DNA from 3 places in the Kribbella sp. NPDC058245 genome. Region 2 is predicted to be linked to each of the others. Evidence: riboswitches for the same ligand, from Rfam matches in the RefSeq annotation. Region 2 holds a riboswitch; each other region holds the start of a gene.
The links. A riboswitch is a leader RNA that binds a small molecule or an ion and turns the genes downstream of it on or off. The one in region 2 is predicted to bind glycine.

Region 1: it holds a riboswitch for glycine, as region 2 does, so the genes downstream of both, ACFVWG_RS00635 (L-serine ammonia-lyase) here and gcvT (glycine cleavage system aminomethyltransferase GcvT) in region 2, are expected to answer to the same signal.
Region 3: it holds a riboswitch for glycine, as region 2 does, so the genes downstream of both, gcvP (aminomethyl-transferring glycine dehydrogenase) here and gcvT (glycine cleavage system aminomethyltransferase GcvT) in region 2, are expected to answer to the same signal.

What each region holds. Positions count from the first base shown of each region.
Region 1 covers NZ_JBHVWY010000001.1:123,044-126,313, forward strand. The annotation lists gene ACFVWG_RS00625 (alpha/beta fold hydrolase) at 1-852, opposite strand, end outside; gene ACFVWG_RS00630 (DUF3817 domain-containing protein) at 950-1,324, shown strand; glycine riboswitch at 1,322-1,419, shown strand; gene ACFVWG_RS00635 (L-serine ammonia-lyase) at 1,499-2,872, shown strand; gene ACFVWG_RS00640 (alpha/beta fold hydrolase) at 3,132-3,270, opposite strand, start outside.
Region 2 covers NZ_JBHVWY010000021.1:16,704-19,973, forward strand. The annotation lists gene glyA (serine hydroxymethyltransferase) at 1-639, opposite strand, end outside; gene gcvH (glycine cleavage system protein GcvH) at 641-1,015, opposite strand; gene gcvT (glycine cleavage system aminomethyltransferase GcvT) at 1,015-2,142, opposite strand; glycine riboswitch at 2,294-2,388, opposite strand; gene ACFVWG_RS36485 (hypothetical protein) at 2,537-3,270, shown strand, end outside.
Region 3 covers NZ_JBHVWY010000002.1:232,036-235,305, reverse strand. The annotation lists gene ACFVWG_RS04595 (MerR family transcriptional regulator) at 1-307, shown strand, start outside; gene ACFVWG_RS04590 (bifunctional nuclease family protein) at 331-825, shown strand; gene ACFVWG_RS04585 (MerR family transcriptional regulator) at 1,015-1,635, shown strand; glycine riboswitch at 1,656-1,746, shown strand; gene gcvP (aminomethyl-transferring glycine dehydrogenase) at 1,824-3,270, shown strand, end outside.

The DNA of each region.
Region 1 (3,270 bases), on a different contig from region 2:
CGGGTTGGCTGCTTGGGTTCTGAGCTCTTTCCAGCGGGCGCGGACGTCCTGACCGTGCAGCGCGCAGGTCGTCGTCTGATCGCACCACTTCACGAACTCGTCGAACGAGTCCTGGACCGACGCGGCCTGCGGGTCGAGGAACTGGCGTGGTGTCGCGAGGCTGTGGTCGAGGACGCTCTCCAGGACCATCGCGCGCACGTGCTGCGGGTGGGTCTCGGCGTACTGCGCTCCGAGCGGGGTGCCGTAGGAGCTGCCATGGAACGTGATGCGGGATTCGCCGAGAGCACGGCGGATCGCGTCCACGTCGCGCACGGTCTGCCAGGTGTCGACGTGGTCGTAGAGCGGGCCGGTGTGGGCGCGGCAGTCGGCGGCGAGGCGGCGGTTGTAGTCGATCAGCGCGTCGAAGCCTGCTTGGTCGGGGACGAGCGGTGACGGCATCGCGGCGTACAGGCTGGCGGTGCACTTGACCGGGTTGCTGCGCGCGATCCCGCGCGGGTCGAAGCTGACGATGTCGAAGCGGTCCTGCAGGTCCGGGCTGAAGCGGCTGATCCCGGTCTTGATCCGGTCGACGCCGGAGTCACCCGGGCCGCCCGGTCCGAAGACGAGTGCGCCGACGCGGTCCTTCTTCGCCGTACGGCGGGCGATCGCGAGGCCCAAGGTTGGTCCGTTCGGGTCCCGCCAGTCGACGGGGAGTTGCAACGTCGCGCACTCCGAGCCTTTGACGACGAGCGGATCTTCCTTGCCTTCGACCTTGCAGTCGGTCCAGTGGACAGCGGCCGATGCCGGCAGGACGGCGAGGCTTGAAGCGGTGACGGTGAGGATCACACCCCACGCGAGCGATCTGAGTCTCATCTGATCGATCCTTCGGCAACCGCTTGCTCCCCACATCGGGGACAGTCCCCCAGACCACCCCGGCTGCGGCTTGGGGGACTTGTTAGGGTCGAGCGCGATGACACACTCACGGTGGTTCCGGACGGTGGCGATCGCCGAGGCGATCTCGTGGACCGGTCTGTTGATCGGCATGCTGTTCAAGTACGTGCTGTCCGACAACGAGGCCGGCGTGAAGCTGTTCGGCCCGATCCACGGCGGCGTCTTCGTCGTGTACGTCGTCACCGTGCTGGTCGTGCGGAAGCCGCTGCGCTGGTCGTGGCCAGTGACGCTGGCCGCGCTGGCCGCCAGTGTTCCGCCGCTGTTCACCTGGTTCTTCGAGATCTGGGCTAGAGGTCGTGAGACCACCGCTCCCGACCTACGCACCGGCCGGATTGACGCCGGCCCGAAGGCCGCCGTACCGTCCTCGACGGAAGCTAATTCAACAGCCGCATGAACCCGTGCGGGAGAGACCCAGGCTGCGTTCGACCTGGGCGCCGTAGGAGCAACTCTCCCCAAGAATCTCTCAGGCACCTTCACCGTACGGGCGAGGCACCTCTGGAAGGCAGCAGCCTGACAGAGCGGGGAGGACACCACTCTCGGTCAACGACGACCGGAAGGGACCTCCAGTATGGCGATCAGCGTCTTCGACCTGTTCAGTATCGGGATCGGCCCGTCGAGCTCACACACCGTGGGACCGATGCGCGCCGCCCGCACGTTCGTGCTCGGCCTGCAGGATGCGCGTCTTCTGACCGCGACTGCCCGGGTCGAGTCCCAGTTGTTCGGGTCGCTCGGTGCGACCGGGCACGGCCACGGCAGCAACAAGGCGGTGCTGCTCGGGCTCGAGGGTGAAGATCCCGAGACCGTCGCCACCCACTCCGTCGACGCCCGCGTCGAGACGATCCGCGAGCGCGGCCGGCTGTTGCTGGCCGGCGTCCACGAGATCGTGTACGACGACAACACCGACCTCGTGATGCACCGGCGGAAGGCCCTTCCGTACCACCCGAACGGGATGAGCTTCGTGGCTCGCGGTGCAGACGGCGCCGTACTGCGGGAGCGCACGTACTACTCCGTCGGCGGTGGGTTCGTGGTCGACGAAAACGCGGCGGCCGGCGACCGGATCGTGCCGGACAGCACCGTGCTCAAGTACCCCTTCCTGAGCGGTGCAGAGTTGCTCGACCGCTGCCGGGAGTCGGGGCTGTCGATCGGCGAGGTGATGCTCGCCAACGAGCAGGCCTGGCGGACCGAGGAAGAGATCCACGGCGGCCTGCTGAAGATCTGGCAGGTGATGCAGGACTGCGTGCAGGAGGGTTGCGAGACCGAGGGCGTGTTGCCGGGCGGTCTGAAGGTGCCGCGGCGCGCGCACCTGCTGCACAACAAGCTCACCCGCGATCCGTGGTCGGTCGACCCGCTGAAGGTGATGGACTGGGTCAACCTGTTCGCCCTCGCGGTCAACGAGCAGAACGCTTCCGGTGGGCGGATCGTCACGGCTCCGACGAATGGTGCCGCGGGCATCATTCCCGCCGTACTGCATTACTACCGGCGGTTCATTCCGGGGGCGACCGATGACGGTTGCGTTCGGTTCCTGCTGGTGGCGGCGGCGATCGGCGTTCTGTACAAGGAGAATGCGTCGATCTCCGGGGCCGAGGTCGGCTGTCAGGGCGAGGTCGGTTCGGCGTGCTCGATGGCTGCGGCCGGCCTGTGTGAGCTGCTCGGCGGTACGCCGGAACAGGTCGAGAACGCGGCCGAGATCGCGATGGAGCACAACCTCGGCCTGACCTGCGACCCGGTCGGCGGGCTGGTGCAGATCCCGTGTATCGAGCGGAACGCGATGGCCGCGGTGAAGGCGATCAACGCGGCCCGGATGGCGATGCACGGCGACGGCGTCCACGTTGTGACGCTCGACAAGGTCATCAAAACTATGCGTGAAACCGGCGCGGACATGAAGATCAAGTACAAGGAAACGTCCCGTGGCGGCCTGGCCGTCAACGTGATCGAATGCTGACGTGCAGGCGCCGCTCACCGACACTGTCCTGATGCCGGTCCTCCTCTGGACCGGACGCTGACAAGCGGCGACCGGCCGACTCCGCCGTACCCGACCACCTAACGTCCGAAGAACCGGAGACGGGCCCTCCGATCTTTCGGACGTAACGCGGCAACCCAGCGAACCCCATCTGATGGGTTCACCCACGAGCTTGTGGGTTCTGGACCCGCATGCGGGTGGGGAACCCACAACGTGATGGGTCCACCCATGAGATGCGGGGTCAGGGGTGGGTGGTTTCGAGGATGGTTTGGGCTACTAGGGCGGGGGCGTCGTTCATGGGGACGTGGCCGGCGTCGAGGAGCGGGATGATGCGGGCGCTGGGGAGTTGGAGGTGGGCGCGGGCGGCTTGGACCGGGGGG
Region 2 (3,270 bases):
CAGTCCGGCCGCGACCAGGCCGGCGAAGTGCGCCATGTCGACCATCAGGTAGGCGCCGACCAGATCGGCGATCCGCCGGAACTCGGCGAAGTCGAGCTGCAGCGGGTACGCCGACCAACCCGCGACGATCAGCTTCGGCCGGTGCTCCAGCGCGAGCCGCTCGACCTCGGCCATGTCGACCACGAAGTCGGTGTCGCGGACGTGATACGCGACCACGTCGTACAGCTTGCCGCTGTAGTTGAGCCGCATCCCGTGGGTGAGGTGACCGCCGTGCGCGAGATCGAGGCCGAGGATTGTGTCACCCGGGTTGAGCAGCGCGAACATCGTGGCGGCGTTCGCCTGTGCACCGGAATGCGGCTGGACATTGGCGAAGTCGGCACCGAACAGTGCCTTGACCCGGTCGATCGCCAGCTGCTCGACGACATCGACGTGCTCGCAGCCGCCGTAGTACCGGCGGCCGGGGTAGCCCTCGGCGTACTTGTTGGTGAGGACGGAACCCTGCGCTTCCATCACCGCGATCGGGGCGAAGTTCTCGCTGGCGATGAGCTCCAGGGTGTCGCGCTGACGGCCGAGCTCGGCCGTCACCGCCGCGTGGATCTCCGGGTCGAACTCGGCCAGGGACTGGTTGAGGGTGCTCATCTCATTCGCCTCCGATCAGTGCCTCGTAGGCACCGGCATCCAGCAGATTGGTGGGTCCGGTGACCTTGATCCGAACCAGCCAGCCGGCCTGGTACGGGTCGGTGTTCAGCAGGCCGGGATCGGCCACGACGGCTTCGTTGAGCTCGACGACCTCGCCGTCGACCGGCGCGAACAGGTCGCTGACCGACTTGGTCGACTCGATCTCACCGCACGCGTCGCCGGTGGCGATCGCGGTGCCGACAGCCGGCAGGTCGACGTACACGACATCTCCCAGGGCCTCGCCCGCGAAGGCGGTGATGCCGACCGTAGCGACGTCGCCATCGACCGCGACCCACTCGTGGTCCGCGGTGTAGTGAAGTTCAGTGGGGACAGACATCAGGACTCCTGGCGGCGGTAGAAGGGGAGGGGGACGACAGTCACGTCGTCGTGCGTGCCACGGATGTCGACCTGCAGCCGGGTTCCCGCTTCCTCGTAGCTCGCGTCGACGTACGCCATCGCGATCGGATGCCCGAGCGTCGGCGACGGCGCGCCACTCGTGACCGTGCCGATATCCCGGCCGGTCGCCGGATCCAGTACGGCGTACCCGCTGCGCGGCGACCGCCGCCCGGCTGAGGTGAGGCCGACGAGCACCCGCTGGGCGCCCTCGTCGCGGCGACGGGCGAGTGCCTCGCGGCCGACGAAGTCAGCTTCCTTGCTGAAGGCGACGACCCGGCCGAGCCCGGCTTCGAACGGTGTCAGCTCGCGGCTGAGTTCGTTGCCGTAGAGCGGCATCCCGGCCTCGAGACGCAGCGTGTCCCGGCAGGCCAGCCCAGCCGGCTTGAGCCCGTACGGCGTTCCGGTCCGGAGCAGGTCGGCCCAGATCCGCGCGGCCTCGTCCGGGCGGCAGTAGATCTCGAAACCGTCTTCACCGGTGTACCCGGTGCGGGCGAGCAGGATGTTGCTCCCGGCAAGCTTCGCTTCGGTGATCGCGTAGTACTTGAGGGCGGGCAGATCGGCCTCGGTCAGCTCGGTCAGGATCTCCGCGGAGACCGGCCCCTGGACCGCGATCAGCGCCCAGCAGTCCGTGGCGTCGCGAACCTCGATCGCGAAGTCGGCCACCCGCGCGGCCAGCTCAGCATGGACAACTGCTGTATTGCTGGCGTTCGCGACGATCAGGAAGTGGTCGTCGGCGAGCCGGTAGACGACCAGGTCGTCGATGATGCCGCCGTCCTCGGCGCACAGCATCGAGTACCGCGCGCGGCCGGGCGCGATCTTCGACGGCTGCCCGACCAGGCTGCGGTCGAGCGCCTGCGCGGCGGTGGCGCCGATCACCTCGAGCTCGCCCATGTGGGACAGGTCGAACAGGCCCGCCGTGGTCCGGACAGCGGAGTGCTCGGCGATGTCGGAGGTGTAGCGCACCGGCATCGTCCAGCCGGCGCTCTGTTCATTTTGAGCGAAGGCAATGAACGAAGCACCGAGCTGTTGATGTTCTGCGTGCAAAGCAGTCGCGCGCGACTCTGCCATAGGTTGGGAGGCTCCCTCGGTCAGGCACCATGCGGTGCCACTGCTGGGTGACCTCCCCGCTCTGTCATCGGTACCTGAGAGCTTCGCCGCCGGATCGGGCGGTTTGCACCGTGGGTGCAGGTCCGAGCGGACCTGTCTTTCCAGAGTTCGCCTCATCGGAACGGTCAGTGGGCCTGAGAGATTCTGGGGAGATTTGCTCCTTCGGCGCCGGGCTGTGCTGCACCCGGACTCTCCCGCCCCGATTCGAACGGCGCGATATGCAGTTAGGCCGCCGACTCTAGCAGCCGACCTGCCGCCGAGGGACCGGCAAATGTGGTTGGATCCAACCGCCCGTCCACGCCGTCGTACTGGGGCAGATCCTGGACCGGCGGATCGGACAACTGAGAGGGACACGATGAGCGGACTGTCGACCTTGCCCCTGGTAGTGAGCGGGCTGTCGCTGATCGGCGTGCTGGCGGTCGTTGTGTGGTTCGTCCGGCGCCAGCGGTATCTCAAGTCACTGCGGGACCGCGGCTGGACCTTCGTCGGCAGCCCGTCGTTCGCCACGGTCGCGCGGCTGAACAACCCGCCGTTCGGGCTGGGCTTCAAGCGCTCGCCGGACGATCAGATCACCGGCCTGACCGGCAGCGGACGGGCATTTCAGGTGATCGAGTACGACAGCGAGTACTGGAAGGGTTGGGTCGGCATGGTGACGTTGTCGCGCCGCCTGCCCGAGCTGTGGATCACCGGCGGGCAGACGCAGCCCCGGGCCGGTGTCTCCGCGACCATGGTGCCCGTTCCGCCGCAACTCGGCACCGGCTGGACGGTCGGCGTACAGGACCCGGCGTTCGCCAACGAGGTGCTGAGCGGCCAGCTCTGCACTGCCTTGCTCACGCTGGCCGGGAGTCAGCCGGGCGTGAATCTCAGCATCGACGGCGACCAGCTGGTCATCCAGGATCCGCCGCGTAAGGACCCCGAGCTGCTCGCGCCGTGGCTGGAGCAGTTGGCCGCCATCGCCACCGCGATCGATGCCACACCGCTCGACCACTGGATGCAGCCCGAGCACGAGGCCCGCCTGGGCTTCTACCAGCACCCGGACTGGTACTGGATCGGCCAGGACGACAGCCTGCTGCAGAGCACACCGACCAC
Region 3 (3,270 bases), on a different contig from region 2:
GGCGGAGCTCTGCGCCGCGGCCGGAGTCAGTACGGCGTTGCTCGCCGAACTGGAGAGTCACGGCCTGATCGTGGCCGAGGGCAAGCATTTCGGCGGGGACGCGATCGTGGTCGCCCAGGTGGCGGCCGAGCTCGCGACGTACGGGATCGAGCCGCGGCACCTGCGGCCGTTCCGGACCGCGGCCGACCGCGAGGTGGGGCTGATCGAGCAGGTGACCGGACCCCGCCGTACCGATCAGACCCAGGAGCTGGCGGCGCTGACTGTGCGGTTGCACACGGCACTGGTGAGATCCCGGCTGCCGCGCTGACCGGCGCGGAGTAGGGTGAACTTGTGCGCGAAGTCGACGTAGTCGGAGTCCGGGTCGAGATGCCCTCGAGTCAGCCCATCGTGCTGCTCAAGGAGGTCGGCGGCGAGCGGTACCTGCCGATCTGGATCGGGGCGGCCGAGGCGAGTGCGATCGCGTTCGCCCAGCAGGGGATGGAGCCGCCCCGGCCGCTGACCCACGACCTGTTCGCGGAGACGATCCGGGTGCTCGGGCACACGCTCACCCAGGTCCGGATCGTGAACCTGACCGACGGCGTCTTCGAGGCGATCCTGGTCTTCGACGACAAGACCGAGATCTCGGCCCGCCCGTCGGACTCGATCGCGATCGCGCTGCGGACCGGTACGCCGGTGTTCTGCGCCGACGAGATCCTCGCCGAGGCCGGGATCCCGGTGCCGGAGAGTGAGTCCGGAGCCGTCGACGAGGTCCAGGAAGAGGAGGAGGTCGAGCGCTTCCGCGAGTTCCTCGACCAGATCACCCCCGAGGACTTCGACAAGAGCTGAACCGGTTCTGGGCGCCTGAACCAGGCAAGACCGGGAAGGTAACGATTCGGGCGGGAGCCGCGACACGCATTCGGCTCGGAGCGGTTGTCGTTGACCCTCTCAGGTCGGCGGCTTACCGTGAAGGAGTTGTGGGGTGCAGTTACTCCACGGAGGTGACTCGTTCCAGTAGGTATCCAGGGAGGCTCAGGCGTGACACGCACCGGCGACACGGATCTGACGGCGCAGTCGACGTCCGAAGCACGCGCCGAGGCGGTCGCCGCGGCCGGCGTCCAGGGCTTGCTGTTCGACGACGACCTGCGGCCGATGCCGGAGGATGTCGGGTTCCGTGGACCGACGGCCTGCGCCGCGGCCGGGATCACCTACCGCCAGCTCGACTACTGGGCCCGCACCGGCCTGGTCTCGCCGTCGGTGCGTCCGGCGACCGGCTCGGGTACGCAGCGGTTGTACGGTTTCCGTGACGTCCTGTTGCTGAAGGTGATCAAGCGTCTTCTCGACGCCGGGATCTCGCTGCAGCAGATCCGGACCGCGATCGCCCACCTGAGCAAGCGCGGCATCGACGACCTGACCCAGATCACGCTGATGAGCGACGGCGCGTCGGTCTACATGTGCACCTCGCCGGACGAGGTCATCGACCTGCTGGCCGGTGGCCAGGGCGTCTTCGGCATCGCGCTCGGCGGTGTCTGGCGGGAGGTCGAGGGCTCGCTGTCCGAGCTGCCGACCGAGCGTGCCGACGGTCACGGTGAGGGCGACGGCGAGAACCACGCGAGCGACGAGCTCGCTGCCCGCCGCCGGGCCCGCATGACCGGCTGAGGTACCCTCTACCTAGCTGTTCACCGCACTCGGGAGAGACCCGTGCAAACCGGGCGCCGAAGGGGCAATTCCTCCCCGGAACCTCTCAGGCCCATGGACCGGGTGCGATAGGCGACTCTGAAGCGTGCGCTCGTGCGTGACAGAGGGGGAGGCCCCCGGAAGCTACAGCCAGCAACGGAGCCTCTTTGATGACGGAAATTTCAGCAATCTTCGCCGACCGGCACATCGGGCCCCGCCCGGACGAGGTCGCGCGGATGGTCGAACTCCTCGGGTACGCCGATGTCGACGCGCTCGCGGATGCCGCCGTACCGGCCTCGATCCGGTCTACCGAGCCGCTGCGGCTGCCGGAGCCGGCCTCCGAGGTCGACGCGCTGACCGAGCTGCGCCAGCTCGCGGCCCGCAACAACGTCGCCACCTCGATGATCGGCCAGGGCTACTACGGCACCTTCACGCCGTCGGTGATCGTCCGCCGGCTGGTCGAGAACCCGGCCTGGTACACGGCCTACACGCCGTACCAGCCGGAGATCTCCCAGGGCCGGCTCGAGGCGCTGCTGAACTTCCAGACCGTGGTCTCCGACCTGACCGGTCTGCCGACCGCGAACGCGTCGCTGCTCGACGAGGGCACCGCGGCCGCCGAGGCGATGACGCTCGCCCACCGCTCCAACCGCAAGAGCAAGTCGAACCGCTTCCTCGTCGACGCGGACACCTTCGCGCAGACGATCGCCGTGGTGCAGACGCGCGCTGAGGCACTGGACATCGAGGTGGTCGTCGCCGACACCACCGGCGGTCTGCCCGAGGGCGACTTCTTCGGCTTCCTGGTGCAGTACCCGGGCTCCGGCGGTGCCGTCCGCGACCTCAAGCCGCTGATCACCGCCGCGCACGAGCGCGAGACGCTGGTCGCGGTCGCCTCCGACCTGCTCGCGCTGACGCTGCTCGAGGCGCCGGGTGAGGCCGGGGCCGACATCGTGATCGGTTCCTCGCAGCGCTTCGGCGTCCCGCTCTTCTACGGCGGTCCGCACGCCGGCTTCATCTCGGTCCGCGCCGGTCTCGAGCGGTCACTGCCCGGCCGGCTCGTCGGCGTCTCGGTCGACGCGGACGGCGCTCCGGCGTACCGGCTCGCCTTGCAGACCCGTGAGCAGCACATCCGTCGCGAGAAGGCGACCTCCAACATCTGTACGGCGCAGGTCCTGCTGGCCGTGGTCGCCTCCATGTACGCCGTTTACCACGGACCGGATGGGCTAAAGGCTATCGCCGGCCGCGTGCACGACTACGCGGGCAAGCTGGCCGCGTCGCTGCGCGCCGGTGGCGTCGAGGTCGTGCACGGCGACTTCTTCGACACCGTGCTGGCCCGCGTCCCCGGCGCGGCCGCCGACGTCGTCGACGCTGCCCGGCAGAACGGCATCTGGCTGCGCCAGGTCGACGCCGACCACGTCGGCATCTCCTGTGACGAGAAGACCGACGCCGCCGCGCTGACCCGGGTCTGCCAGTCCTTCGGAGTCCAGTACGACGACACGCTGGCCGCGCCCGAGGTCGCCGTACCGCGGAGCTCGGAGTACCTGACGCACCCCGTCTTCAACACGCATCGGTCCGAGACGTCGATGCTGCGCTACCTGCGCAAGCTGTCCGACAAGGACT